Regions from separate parts of the Alicyclobacillus hesperidum subsp. aegles genome, predicted to be linked through region 1. Evidence: riboswitches for the same ligand, from Rfam matches in the RefSeq annotation. Region 1 holds a riboswitch; each other region holds the start of a gene.
The links. A riboswitch is a leader RNA that binds a small molecule or an ion and turns the genes downstream of it on or off. The one in region 1 is predicted to bind cyclic di-GMP.
Positions count from the first base shown of each region.

Region 2: another riboswitch for cyclic di-GMP. It lies ahead of QMF38_RS07275 (EAL domain-containing protein); the one in region 1 lies ahead of QMF38_RS10960 (hypothetical protein).
Region 3: another riboswitch for cyclic di-GMP. It lies ahead of QMF38_RS09970 (diguanylate cyclase domain-containing protein); the one in region 1 lies ahead of QMF38_RS10960 (hypothetical protein).

Region 1 covers NZ_BSBJ01000049.1:265,305-269,842, forward strand. Annotated here, with positions in the region: gene QMF38_RS10950 (amino acid permease) at 1-418, shown strand, start outside; gene rpoN (RNA polymerase factor sigma-54) at 424-1,716, shown strand; gene QMF38_RS10960 (hypothetical protein) at 1,774-2,166, opposite strand; cyclic di-GMP riboswitch class II at 2,460-2,543, opposite strand; gene QMF38_RS10965 (DUF4855 domain-containing protein) at 2,764-4,422, shown strand; gene QMF38_RS10970 (hypothetical protein) at 4,409-4,538, shown strand, end outside.
Region 2 covers NZ_BSBJ01000009.1:39,130-43,667, reverse strand. Annotated here, with positions in the region: gene QMF38_RS07290 (ABC transporter substrate-binding protein) at 1-23, shown strand, start outside; gene QMF38_RS07285 (carbohydrate ABC transporter permease) at 97-1,086, shown strand; gene QMF38_RS07280 (carbohydrate ABC transporter permease) at 1,089-1,910, shown strand; cyclic di-GMP riboswitch class I at 2,052-2,146, shown strand; gene QMF38_RS07275 (EAL domain-containing protein) at 2,213-4,538, shown strand, end outside.
Region 3 covers NZ_BSBJ01000049.1:44,685-49,222, forward strand. Annotated here, with positions in the region: gene QMF38_RS09960 (LysR family transcriptional regulator) at 1-277, opposite strand, end outside; gene QMF38_RS09965 (TDT family transporter) at 403-1,524, shown strand; cyclic di-GMP riboswitch class I at 1,625-1,712, shown strand; gene QMF38_RS09970 (diguanylate cyclase domain-containing protein) at 1,774-3,084, shown strand; gene QMF38_RS09975 (SDR family oxidoreductase) at 3,313-4,074, opposite strand; gene QMF38_RS09980 (J domain-containing protein) at 4,112-4,538, opposite strand, start outside.

The DNA of each region.
Region 1 (4,538 bases):
CAAAGCACAGGTTCCCGTCTGGTCAGTGCTTGCCACCCTTGTCATTGGTACATTATCTTTGTGGATTTACCAGGTTTCTCCGAATACGCTGTATTTGTGGATTGTCTCTGGCATCGGTTTGATTGCTGTCTTGTCTTGGGCGATTATTTGCGCTTCGCAAATTGGCTTCCGGCGCAAGTATGTACGCGAGGGAGGCGATGTCCGCGCCTTGGCGTATCGCACGCCACTCTTTCCCATCCTGCCGATCGCTGGTGTCGTGTTAAATTTGGCCATTGCAGTTAGCCTTCTCTTCATTCCAGGGCAGCGTATGGCCATTTACGCTGGTGTTCCCATCATTGTCATCGTTCTACTCAGTTATTATCTTTTCTATCGCCGGCGCAGCCAGGTTTCGGTGAATCAGCAAACGATGACGGAGTGATAGGCATGAATATGGCGTTTCGCGGTGACATGGAGCAGAGTCAGAGGCTTGTCATGACCGCCGATATGCGTCAGGCACTGGCTGTCTTACAGGCTTCGTCCACTGAACTTGTTGACATGCTGGAAGAGATGGCGCAAGACAATCCCTGCTTGGAATGGGAGTGGCCGTGGGCCATGACTGCAAGCGGGTTTGTCGGATTAGGCGCCGCGACGCCAGGGCGTGCTGATCTGATCCAGCAAATAGCGGAACGTCCCTCGCTTGCAGACGAGATTTGTCGGCAGTTGCGCACGCTGTCACTCGCGCCAAGCACGCTGCGCGTTGCCGAGCAACTTGCGCACAGCCTGGATGAGCGCGGATATTTCACCGATCCACTGGACGTAACGGCCGTTCGCCTCGACGTTTCTACGGAGGAAGTCGAGAGGGCCTTAGTTGCGCTACAGAGTTGTGAGCCTTTGGGGGTGGGGGCGCGCAATGTCGAGGAGTGCCTGCTCTTGCAACTGGAACGCATCGATCCGCCGTATCGCGCCTTGGCTCGCAAGCTCCTTCCGCATCTGACCGAACTTGCGCAGGGGAAATTGCGCGTCGTTGCACGGAACTGTAATGCGTCATTGGATGACATCTATGAAGTGTTAGCGCAGTTTCGGCGGCTAACGCCGCGCCCGGGTGCGGCTTGGGACAGGGAGCCGTTCGCCTTGGCGCCGCCAGATGTCATCGTCGAACGCGCTGGCGAAACGTTTGTCGTTCGCGTGCAGGAAAGTGCCGAGCCCCGCCTCTGGGTCTCGCCATCTTACCGATCACTCTTTGCATCCGGTGGCGCGGAGGTGCGCGCTTTCCTGGGCGCACGTCTGCGAGCCATCGAGCGGATGGCCAAAGCTATCGAAACGCGGCGCATGACGATGTTACGGGTGGCGGAAGTCATTGTTGCGCGGCAACAGCCGTTTTTCCAATGCGGCCCGGGACATATGCGTCCACTCACGCTGCGCGAGGTGGCGCAAGAGTTGGATATCCACGAGTCCACCGTGAGCCGCGCGCTTCGCAACAAGAGCATGAAGACGCCGTACGGGGTGTGGGCGATGGACGCATTTTTCCCGGCCCAATTGGCCACATCCGGCCTTTCTGCAGAAGCGGTACAGCATGTGCTCCGTTCGCTGGTAGCTAGGGAAGATACCCGAAAGCCGCTGTCGGATGCCGAGATCGCAAAGTGCATGGCGCAACAGGGCATTGTCCTGTCGCGCCGCACGGTTGCAAAATATCGCGAGCAGATGGGGATCCCGAGTTCGCAAAAGCGGCGACGATAGGCGGGAGCAACCATGTTGACGTGCAGCGTGTGGAGCCGTACTCCCGCTTACGTTGCTTCATGCATCTGGTTCAGTGTGGTCGTCTTGCTCGACAGGTTCCGGTGTCTGGGTCGGAGGGGTATGCCTGGTTTGTGGCGCTTCGTAGCTGTCGGTGTCTTCGCGTGTGTCGTGGAGGTCAAACATAGCTATAAACTCGTCGCGCATCATTTCAATCGCCTTGAGTTCGCCTGCGATCACGGGATGAATCGATGTTAGCTCTGGTTGTTCCAACTGCTGCATCAGCGTCGAGCGCCGCACATTGAGCGTTTCCAAGAAGGCCAGTGCTCGCCCGCGGCGAAACGTTTGCGGGCCGCTGCCGTGCCCAGCGTGGCTGTGTGGGCCTTTGCCATGTTTGTGGTGCCTGCCATGTGAACCGTGATGGCCGTGTGCATCCCTGTCAATGTGTCGCATACCAACACACTCCTTTGTATACAAACGTATTCGACTTGCAGACTCATTGTATACAAATGCATACATGAAGTCAATTGGGGTATAAACGACATCAGGGATGGATCTCTCTGCGAGTATCCATCCCTGAATCGGTTGGTTTTGTGTACTGTTTGTTCCGGAGACTATCTTGTCTCCTGCTTTCTGTCTAACCCTTTGACCCCAGTTTGGCCACCCGTTGCTCTAGAAAACATCGATGTCGGATACCAAGGCGTGCAACGAGTAACGCGGACAACAGAAAAACCACCCAGATGAGATATCGGGTGGCCGGTTGCACAACTCACTCCCCTAAGTCTATGTGCCCACTTTACCGACTTAGGATCTTCGTGTCCACGCTCACAGTATATGATGATTGCAGATGACTTATTCACATTATATGGACGAGATGTTCATGTTGTCAAGGATTTTTTGATGGATTGGAAATCCAATGCTGGTGTGGTGGAAATTTAGCGGCATGCCCTTAGAAATCACTCTTGACTTTCGAAAAGTATCGTTGTCTAAATTGTCGTTCGCCGTCGAAGCGATATTGGCAACTTTGCCGTGATGAGGAAGGTGTATTGGTTGTTCAGTAACCGCAAGATGTGGGCGGCGGCGGGCGTGGCTCTCTGTGCGCTAGCTGCCGTCTCGCTCGATCCGCCGGACATCGCCTTGGCAGCCGCCGGGACAGGCAATGCGACAGGGGCGGCGGGATTCGGTAGCGCAAATGCCAGCACCAACATGACGGATTTGACGTCGCAGGGCGCTCTATCCATTGCAGTAAGTGGTGTACCGGATTCCACTTTCGCTCAGGAGGAAAAGCCGTACCAGGGCGATGTGACCCAAACGGCGGCGTGGCGTGGGTTCAGTCACCAGGGGAGTCGAACCATCACGCTGACGTTTAAATCTCCTGTCGACGTGCAGTCTATTCAAATTCAGGCTCTACAAAACTTCTCGCTCGGTGTCTACTTCCCCAGTTATGTCGCGTTTCAATTCGAGCAAAACGGCCAGTGGTACACGGCAGGGCAGCGTCCTTCTGCGGTGCCGCAAAGTGACCAAAATGTGATGACCCAGACGTTCGCGTGGTCGAGTGCGGCCGGAATTGAGGCTTCGGCCGTCCGGCTGATTATTCCGGTCGACGTATGGGTGTTTGTCAATGGCTTTGACGTGCAAGGATCGACGACAGCGCGCGGGCTTGCCGCCAGTACGTTGGCGAAAGTAACGTCCACATCCGGGAAACCACTCGGCCCACTGCTGCCCTCGGCCTCCAATGCCGCGGGGATTCGCAACATGTTGCTCGTGCAAACAGGGGCAAACGGCAGTCAAGGCACGTGGTCCGTTCAAGATTTCGAACCCATGCTTGCGTATGTCACAGAGAGTGGGCAGATGACCAAGCCGCTGTTTGACACCATGCTGTTTCTTCCGTACGGATCGGTCAAGGATACAGAGCAAGGCTTGTCCAACTACCTTCAGGATCTGTTTGCAACTGGCAAGCAATTAAGTGCTTTGAACGAAGCTGTTGGCATCGTCAACCAGGCGTTGCATCGCCCGGGATATCAAGAAAAAGTCGTCCTATCGCTGCCGTATTTCGCATACGGAAATATCGATTTCGGAGACATCGGTGGGCAGGATGTGCAATTTGGCGGTACGTCTGGCGATCCGAACGGATTACAAAGCCGCGAAGCAGCGGAGACATGGTATGTCAATCGATTATTAACCGATTGGAAGAAGGCGGACTTCAAAAACCTGAAACTGGTTGGACTCTATTGGAATGAGGAACAGTACCGCCAAACCATGCCTGGGGAAGCGCGGTATATCCAATATGCGTCGTCTTTAGCCAAGGCATATGCGCTTCCCTTGTTCTGGATTCCATACTATGGCGCTGGCGGCATATGGCATTGGCAGTCACTTGGCTTTACGGCGGCTTGGATTCAACCGAATTATGTCGAGCAAGGCCAGCAGGCAGATCTCGCGCGCATGACAAACGCGACCGAGACTGCCTCAGAGCTCGGACTTGGCGTAGAGGTGGAGTTGACAGGGATCGATGCGGCTCATCAGGCCGTGTACGACAGCTCGCTTGCTCAGTTGAGCGCGGATGGCTATGGCACGAATCAGGCGTCGCACGCGTACTACGATGGCTCGAAGCTGCTGTTGACGTCCGAGCGGTCGCATGGCCGTGAGCGCATTGCGTATGACACGACGGCAAGTTTCATTGCGGGGGTGGGTATTCATGGCGGATCGTAAGGCGTGGATCTTAAAAGCCGCGGCGTTTGCGGTGTGCGCGGTGAGCGTCGCCGCGCCAGTGACACACGCGTCGGTTGTACGCCCAACCCCGGTGATGGAACAACGGGCCATCGTGT
Region 2 (4,538 bases), on a different contig from region 1:
CTGAGGAAAATCCGCTTTCGTAATCAGGCGTATGGGGCTTCTACTGTGGTCAAGTACGGTATGTACTTGACCACTGCCCTAAAGGGGGATCAAGGAATGGAGAAAACACCCGTGCTTACATCACAGTCTGCGGCCATTGCACGGCCATCGGTCGCACATCACAAAAAGAGACGATTCAGCTGGGATAAGATGTGGTCGTTTTTAACGCTCGTACCGTCTCTCGCGGCGGTGCTCATCTTTGTCTATGGCTTTTTAGGCTGGACAGGATATGTATCCTTTACAAAATGGAACTCAATCCTCCCAGACTATCAACTGTGGGGCTTTAAAAATTACCAAATCTTGTTCCAGGATTATCGCTTTCAATCTGACCTTCGCAACTTGCTTTTCTTTACCGTGTTTTTCATTCTGGCATGCATGATCGTTGGTCTATTTCTCGCCGTCTTGGTTGATCAAAAAATCAAAGGCGAAAACATATTCCGGAACATCTTTTTGTTCCCCATGGCCCTGTCGTTCATCGTCACGGGTGTTGTGTGGCAATGGCTGTTAAACCCGAAAACAGGTGTCAATTTGATTTTCGAGGCGTTGGGCGCAAGCCATCCGCCGGCTTGGTATACCAGCACGCGCATCGTACCAAGTTTCCACGTTGGACAAATTCAATTTGGACTTCCCATCGCCATGATTGCCGTTCTCATCGCGAGTGTTTGGCAGATGTCAGGTTTTGCAATGGCTTTATACCTCTCAGGCCTGCGCGCTGTCCCGGAGGAAATTAAGGAAGCAGCGCATGTCGACGGAGCAAATGGATGGAAGACGTTCTGGCGAATTGTGTTTCCCCAGTTGCGCCCGGTCACAGTGACCGTCGTCATCATCCTTGTGCAAAGCTCGATGAAAACGTTCGATCTGGTCTATGCCATGACAGGCCCCGGCAACGGATATGTCACAGATCTACCGTCGCTAGACATGTTCACCACGACATTCCAGGCCAACCAGTATGCACAGGGTTCTGCAATCGCGATTGTCATGTTTGTCCTCATGATGATTTTTGTGATTCCGTACCTCTGGAACAGCCTGCGGAAGGAAGGGCAATAACTATGGTAATGCGCCGGGTTGGACAAAGTGCAACATACACATTGTTAGTTTTCTTTTCTCTGATCTTCCTGGTCCCTATTTACGTCTTATTGACAACCAGCTTTAAGCCAAATAGCGAAGTCGATATCGCGCATATGTGGGCATTGCCCCACCATTTCTCGTTAGCCAGTTACTCGGCGGCATGGGCACAGTTAGGCCCGAACCTCGGTAACAGCTTTTATCTGGCCATCGTGGCCACGATTCTATCATCTGTCATCGGTGCGTTTAATGGCTATGCACTTTCAAAATGGAAGTTTCCAGGTTCCAATATTGTTTTTCCAATCATATTGTTTGGTATGTTTATCCCATACCAGAGCATCTTAATTCCATTGCTCAAGTTCATTCAGGCTATCCATTTGTACAACACGATTCCGGGTCTCATTCTGACCAATACGATTTACGGATTGCCAATCACGACACTCATTTTTCGCAACTTTTACGCCGGTATTCCAGACGACCTGATCGAGTCTGCCCAAATCGATGGAAATGGCTACTGGGGCGTCTTCATGCGTATCATGTTACCACTTGCCATCCCAGGCTTTGTGGTCACAGGGATCTGGCAGTTCACAAGCATATGGAACGAATTCCTGTTCGCCGTATCCCTAACTTCGCCACCGCATCAACCTGTGACGGTTGCCTTGCAAAACTTATCCGGCAGCGACGTCGTTCAGTGGAACGTGCAGATGGCAGGCGCCGTACTCACGGCACTTCCCACCTTGATTGTCTATATCCTGCTGGGACGCTATTTCATTCGCGGGCTGCTCGCTGGTTCCGTGAAAGGTTAAATTTGACTCGCCTCCAATGCGGCATGGCTCCGAGCCATGCCTTTTCATTTGTCTCCTACTTTATGCAACTTTTTGTCCGAAACCGGAAGGACTATTCACGATTTTGTCGAAATAATCACTTTGTCGTTTGATGTAGAAAAAGCACGAAAAAGGCAACCCTCCGGAAACGGAGAGGACGCAAAGCTATAGGGGCTAACACTGTCAGGTGTAGACAGTCATGCCAGCCAGCTGCCGTGGTTCGGTTTGGGACAACCGCCGTCACGGTTGTCCCTTTTCATTTGTGGACACAGGGTGGGACAAACATGATGAAGTACTCGCGGTTCAGAGGCAAAGCGGAGCAAAATGGAGGTGAATGGGATGTCCCTATGCTCGGCCCATGGCGATACAAATTAAAGGAAAATGAGGTTTACTGCTCGCCCGAGATGGATCAAATCTATGGCCTTCAAACTCATGGGAAACCCACGCGTCCGGATCGGTTCATTGAAGCAATCGTGCCGGAAGATCGCGATCTGGTTTTGCACTGTTGGCGCATGCTGTGTTCCGGTAAGCGCGTCGGACGCAGTTTCACCTACCGAATCCAAGTTGGTACTCAAATTAAATTTGTACAATACACCGCAAGTTGCACGTATGACGACCATGGCCGGATGTCAGGACTGGAAGGCACCATCCGCGACGTGACAACGCTGCTTGATACCCCGGTAACAAGCCTGTTTTTGGCGCATGACCGCCGGTTGCTCAATCAGCCGCAGGCCGCTGTTGCTCTTGATCACGAGTTGGGAATCATCCATATCAATCAGTGGACGGAACAGCTCTTTGGATGGTCTGAAGACGAGTTGCTCTTTCAACACGTTCCATACCTACCCACGAGCCTGGAATCCGCGACACATGAGCTGTATCAAACCATCGTGAAAACGGGTGGTACCATCTGGCTCGACACAATCCGTTTGCATAAAGACGGATCGCTTAGGAAGGTATCCGTTGCCTTGGGGCCACTCTATGACGAGAATGGCCTCGTCAAAGGTTTGCTGGCCATGTATACGCCCGTGTCTGGTGTAGCCGATAGCATGGAACGTTCGCTGGCATGCGAAGCGCGCCTGCGCCCGTTCATCGAACACGCTACCGATGTTTTTATGTTGTTGGATCGACAGTATCACGTATTATACGCGAACGCGGCAGTTCAAGAGGTCCTGGGCATGGATCCATCTGAAACGCGTCAGTTATCTGCGCCCATGCTTGTGCATCCTGCGGATCGCAAGGAGTTTGAGATGGCATGCCAGCGAGTTGGCAACTCCGTGTCAGATGCCTTCAACATGGAACTTCGTTTCCAACACCGTTCCGGAGAATACAGACACTGTCTCGCATCTCTATTTACGTGGGTAAGCCCAGGTGGTCAATCGCACGTTGTCGTTCGTTTTCGCGACGTCACGGAAGCGCGATCGGTGCGACAACAGATCGAGTTTCTTGAGCGACATGACGAACTGACGGGGCTGCTGAATCGGAAGGCATTCTTCCATGAGTCAACTGTATGGATCAGCCAATCGGATCCGAATCACCCGCTTACTGTGATGGTTCTGCGCATACAGCAATTCGACCGCATCATCGAGAATCTAGGCCATGCGGTGGGTGATGTCGTCATTCGTCTCGCGGCGGAGCGCATTCGCTTCCGGTTGCCCAAAGACAACATCTGCGCGCGCATCGGGGATCATGAATTCGCTATCATGGTCCGGCAACAAGAGCGCGGCACGCAGACGATGTTCGCTTTGGCGAACGAACTGCTCCGCGCGTTTGAAGAGCCGTTTGCGTCTGCGGGACACACCATCTACCTTGACGCAGACATCGGTATGAGCTTCTGCCCGAACGACGGAGATGACATTGCGACCTTGGTGCAACGTGCCGGTGTGGCTTTACACCGTGCAAACGATGCAAGTGAGAATAGCGTGCAGACCTACTCAACTCAACTTCACACCGATACATACAAACAGTTTGTTCTCGCGAACGACTTGCGTGATGCCCTGGCAAATGACGCATTTCGTCTATATTATCAGCCCCGGGTGGACGCACAAAGCGGACGCATTGTTGCTGCCGAAGCACTGATCCGTTGGGAACACCCTGTCTGGGGATTGGTGTCACCTGTAGAGTTTATCCCCATCGCGGAGGAAACAGGGTATATTGTCGATCTCGGCTATTGGGTGATCCGTACAGCATGCCAACAGCTTCGCGCATGGCAAAACAGGGGTTATCCACCCATCAAAATTTCGGTCAATGTCGCAGTGAAACAGTTTCAAGCAAAAGATGTTGTACAAACCGTCTTATCCATCCTGGATGAGTGGGGCGTTCCTACGTCGGCCATCGAATTCGAAATCACCGAGACGTCTGTGATGCCTAACGATCCGACCGTGATCGACACCATTCAGGCGTTTCGCAAAGCTGGGGTCGCCATCTATTTTGACGACTTTGGCACGGGCTACTCGTCACTGAGTTGGTTGAACCAATTTCAATTAGATGGATTAAAACTAGACAAGTCGTTCATCGATCACCTGCCAAACGCTTGGGCGCCTTCACAGATTGTCAAGTCCGTCATTCAACTCGCGCATCAACTGGGACTCACGGTGGTGGCAGAAGGCGTCG
Region 3 (4,538 bases), 220 kb from region 1:
GCAGGGAGCCGGATGGCTCCTCTTTGGCTTCCTCTAGCATGCGTTCCATGCGACTGTATAGCGCGAGGATTTCCTTTGCATGTCGATAGACAATCTCGCCGGCAGGATTTAAGCGAATCCTTCGCCGTTCGCGATCGAGCAGGCGGACATCGAGTCGCTGTTCGAGCGCTTGAATGTGTTGGCTGATGGCCGGTTGGCTAATGTGCAATTTCTTTGCGGCATGTGTGAAACTTTGTTCTTCCACGACGGTGACAAACACGCGAAGTTGCCAATCCACGCAATGCCCCCCTTGTGACATAAAGATAATGAATTCCTTATCACCTATATTGACATTATGTATTTTACCTAATCGTTAACAAGACATACCATAAAGACGATTAGCACAGAAGGGGGTAGACCTGTATGCGCGTCGTTCGACAATTCGGGTTAAATTGGTTCACAACGGTAATGGGCATTGGCATTGTTGCTGCTCTGACATACACGTCACCCATAACCATCCCGTTGCAACATGTGGTGGGCGTCACTCTGTTTGCGGCGTTGAACGTGGTGTTTATATCTGCATTTGTCATGTGGCTCTTGCGCTGGGTGCTCGCAACGGAAACTGCGGTGGACGACTTCCGTAAACCTGGGAGAGCGCTTTTTTATGGTGCATTCGCCATGGGATTAAACGTGGTAGGGAACGATTACTTTTTGATTGGAACCCACCTCTTGCCACGTTTACTAGCAATTCACATCAGCATCGGTATCTGGCTGGCTGGCACATTGGCGTCGCTGTTCACGGTCATTGTTGTTCCATACCTTTTGTTTGCCGAACATCGCGTCGAACGCGAAGAGACGGTAGCCTCATGGCTCATTCCGTTGGTGCCACCGATTGTTGCGGCGGCTACTGGAACCAATCTCCTTCCATACGTGGGTGGAAGCGCAGTGCAGTTTGCCATGTTGGCTGTTATCGTTGCCATGTTCGGCGTGACCTTCTTTCTATTTATTCTGATGAGCACCTTGGTCTATGCGCGTTTGGTATATCATCGCCGTTTGAGTGGCCAGGAGGCACCGAGCCTATGGGTGGAAATTGGGCCTATTGGCATGTCGATGGGGACGATGTGCGGCTTGCCTATTCAGGCAAGTCATCTGTTTGGGGCGTATGCAAACGCCTTGCATGCATTTGCCGAGGTGTTTGCGATGGCCATGTGGGGCATTGGCGTTTGGTGGATTCTCATATCGACAATGCATACGCTTTTGCACGTGACTCGTCGCGGAGATGGACTGCCGTTTCACCTTGGCTGGTGGAGCTACGTATTTCCGATTGGCAGTTTTACGAGTGGAACCTATGCCCTTGACCACCTTATGGGACATTCGTTTTATGCGATAGCGGGGGTCGTCCAGCTTGCCATCTTGTGGGTGTGTTTTACAGTTGTCTTTGTGCGTACAACGATGGGAATCGTCAAAGGGGAACTCATGACATGGCGAGCGGCGCACCAGTTGGAGGGCAGTGAGCATGTTTGCGCGCAGGCCAAGCGAGCGTAACGGTAAGATGGGGTGTACGCAAAGAGCCGCGCCCCTTACGCATGCCCCCTAGTATCCTCCTTGTCGACGATGTACAATATGATTAAACACAATCGATCAGATAACCAGTCGGCAAACACATCGAAAGGTGTGGGCGCAAAGCTACGGGTCTACAGGCAGATGCTGCCCATGATGGCCGAGTTGCACCCAAATCCCTGCGGCACCGTTGCTAGGGATTTTTTATTTTTTAGGATGGGATGGGGAAGTTGTGTGAACCAAAGTCCAAGGCGATCATCCAATGTGCATTCAAGTGGCCTTTCCTCTCGCGATCCCTTTGCCTGGCTGTCTAGGCAGGCTCCCATCGCCGTTTACGGTGTCGATCCACAGGGCAGAGTCACCGTGTGGTCGCCGCCTGCCGAACGCATATTCGGGTGGCTTGAGGACGAAGTCATCGGCCGCGAGGTACCCTTTGTGCCTGACGATGAGCGGGAACAGGCTAGACAACTCGTTCACCACGTACGCCGGCATGGATCCGTCAATGGAAGACTCGTGAAACGCCAGACCAAATCAGGCCAGACCATCGATGTTGTCGTTTGGGCTTATGCGCAATATGACGAAGCCGGTCAATACCAAGGTGTGCTCGCGTTTGCAACGGAGGACTTTCGAACAACCGAGCTCTCTGCTCAACTGGAGCAAGCCAAAACCACGATTGAGCGAATCTTGGACACGGTCGATGTTTGTCTGTTTGCGCACGACATTCAAAACCATAGGGTCGTTTATGGATCCAAGGGCGGCGAAAAGATTTATGGGTACACTCATGAAGAATTCCGCCAAAACCCGATGCTTTGGCTAGAGGTGGTTCATCCAGACGACACCGAACTCGCCTATGTACCATTGAACGGGCCGGGCCCCATCCGCACGGAGTACCGCATTATTCGCAAGGATGGCGAGGTGCGCTGGGTTGCCAACAGTTTATATCCGCGCTATGACGATTGCGGAAGGCCCGTCTTCGTCGAGGGGTTAACCATTGACATCACAGAGCGCAAAGAACACCAACGTGAGTTATTCAAGATGGCGTATACCGACTTGTTGACCGGTCTGCCAAATCGACAGCGGTTTGAGCTGGACCTTGCAGATAGCGTCACGAAGGCGTTGGAAGGACAGACCAAGCTCGCTGTGATGTTGCTTGACTTCGACGGGTTTAAAAATGTGAATGACACGTTTGGCCATCACTTTGGTGACGAGACACTAAAGGCCATCGCGGCCCGCTTGCGGGAAGCTACGGCGGATGGGGCCACCGTATACCGCATGGGTGGCGACGAATTTACCATCGTGATCGATCCGGTGACAGGGGAGTGCGACGTACGAGAGCAGGCGGAACGCTGTCTAGCTCGATTCCAAGAGCCACTATGCGTCGGCGGCGAGCTTTTGACCATTGGTTGTAGCATTGGCGCGGCCATTTGCCCGGACCACAGCTCGGACGTCGACACGTTACAGAGGTACGCGGACATGGCCATGTATTCCGCAAAAGAGCATGGGGGACAGCAGTATCGAATCCATCTTGCGCAGAGGCAGACGTGAGTGCATTGGCGCTTGTACCTAATCTTCTCGCCGTGGCGCGTGCGGTGTCGAATCTTGCGGAGATTGGCGTTGCCGTTGTGATCAAACAGCGGGAGCAGTGAGATGCCTTGCGGCGCGAATAGGCTGCGGCCATTTGCAGGGCTTTGTGGCCTATCCGCCGCAGCCGCCTTCCGCAGTCTGAACTCAATCATCCGCCGCGGGTGCGAACGGACTTGACGGGTGACCCGCTTAAAACTCTGGATTTCGCTTGCGGAAACCCAGCCACATTTGTCGTGCCGCCTCTGCCAAATCCTCGCGCGAGGCGTGCAATCGCCGTTCGGAATCACCATAGCCGATTTCGATCTCGCCGCGTCGGAGTGACGCAAAGACGCCATCGGCGAACTCGTTGAGGGGCGCGCCAAATGTGTGGAGTCCGGGACCACCGAGATCGGTATTGACGGCTGGAGGCAAGATTTCAATAACGTCCACCTTGGTGCCTTCCAGTTGCAACCGCAGGCTCTGTGTGAACGAGTGGAGTGCCGCCTTAGTCGCACTATAGATGGGAGCCCACGTTGCAGGCGCCAAGGCCAAACCGGACGACACATTGATGATAGCTGCATGTGGTTGTTTGAGTAAGTGTGGGAGCAGGCGCAGGGTAAGATGAATGGGTGCATCGAAGTTAATGGCGATTTCTTGATGGAAGTGCGCCCATTCCTCCTCCGTGCGCTGCACGTTGACCCACTGCTGAATGCCGGCGTTGTTGACGAGGACATTCAGGTTCGGGAATTCGCGGAGAAGTAAGTCGCACAGCTCGACGCGGTCGTGTTCGTTGCCGACGTCGCAGACACGCGTGTGGAGTGCAGGGAATTTCGCCTTTGCTTCCTCTAGCTTGTCAGCGCGGCGTCCACAAATGATAATTTGATTTCCGGCTTCCAAAAAGCGCTCGGCAAACGCTAGGCCGATGCCCGAGGCGCCGCCAGTGATCAGGATGGTATTGCCGCTTTCTCGCATGAGGGATGCTCCCTTCCGGTCGGTGTGAAGAGCCAGGTTAGGCTTCGGAATCGACACCAAGCTTCGTCAACAGATAGAGAAGTTGAAGTGCCCCAACCATGGCGAGTCCCAATAGTATCACGAGCGCCAATTTCGATCCAAACAAGCCTGTAAATATCGCGCCACTAATGGTCAATGTCGTAAACGCACCGACTCCGGCAAGCGCATAGCCAAGCCAATTCCGCTGTGTCGGCGATGGCATCTGCGCGGTGCCCCAGTTATAGCGTCGCCAGATGGGGCCCTGTGGCTTAGCGCTATCGTTCGCCTGCGTTTTGCCCTCGGTTCGCGTCTGCTTGCGGTGCTCTTTGGGTTTGTGGGGCGTCGATCTCGCCTTTGTATCTTTAACTCTGCTGCCGTCAGACGGAGCGTTTGTTGCACCCGTGGATGCGGTCAGTGACAGGTCATATTGTTCGCGCATGCGTGGA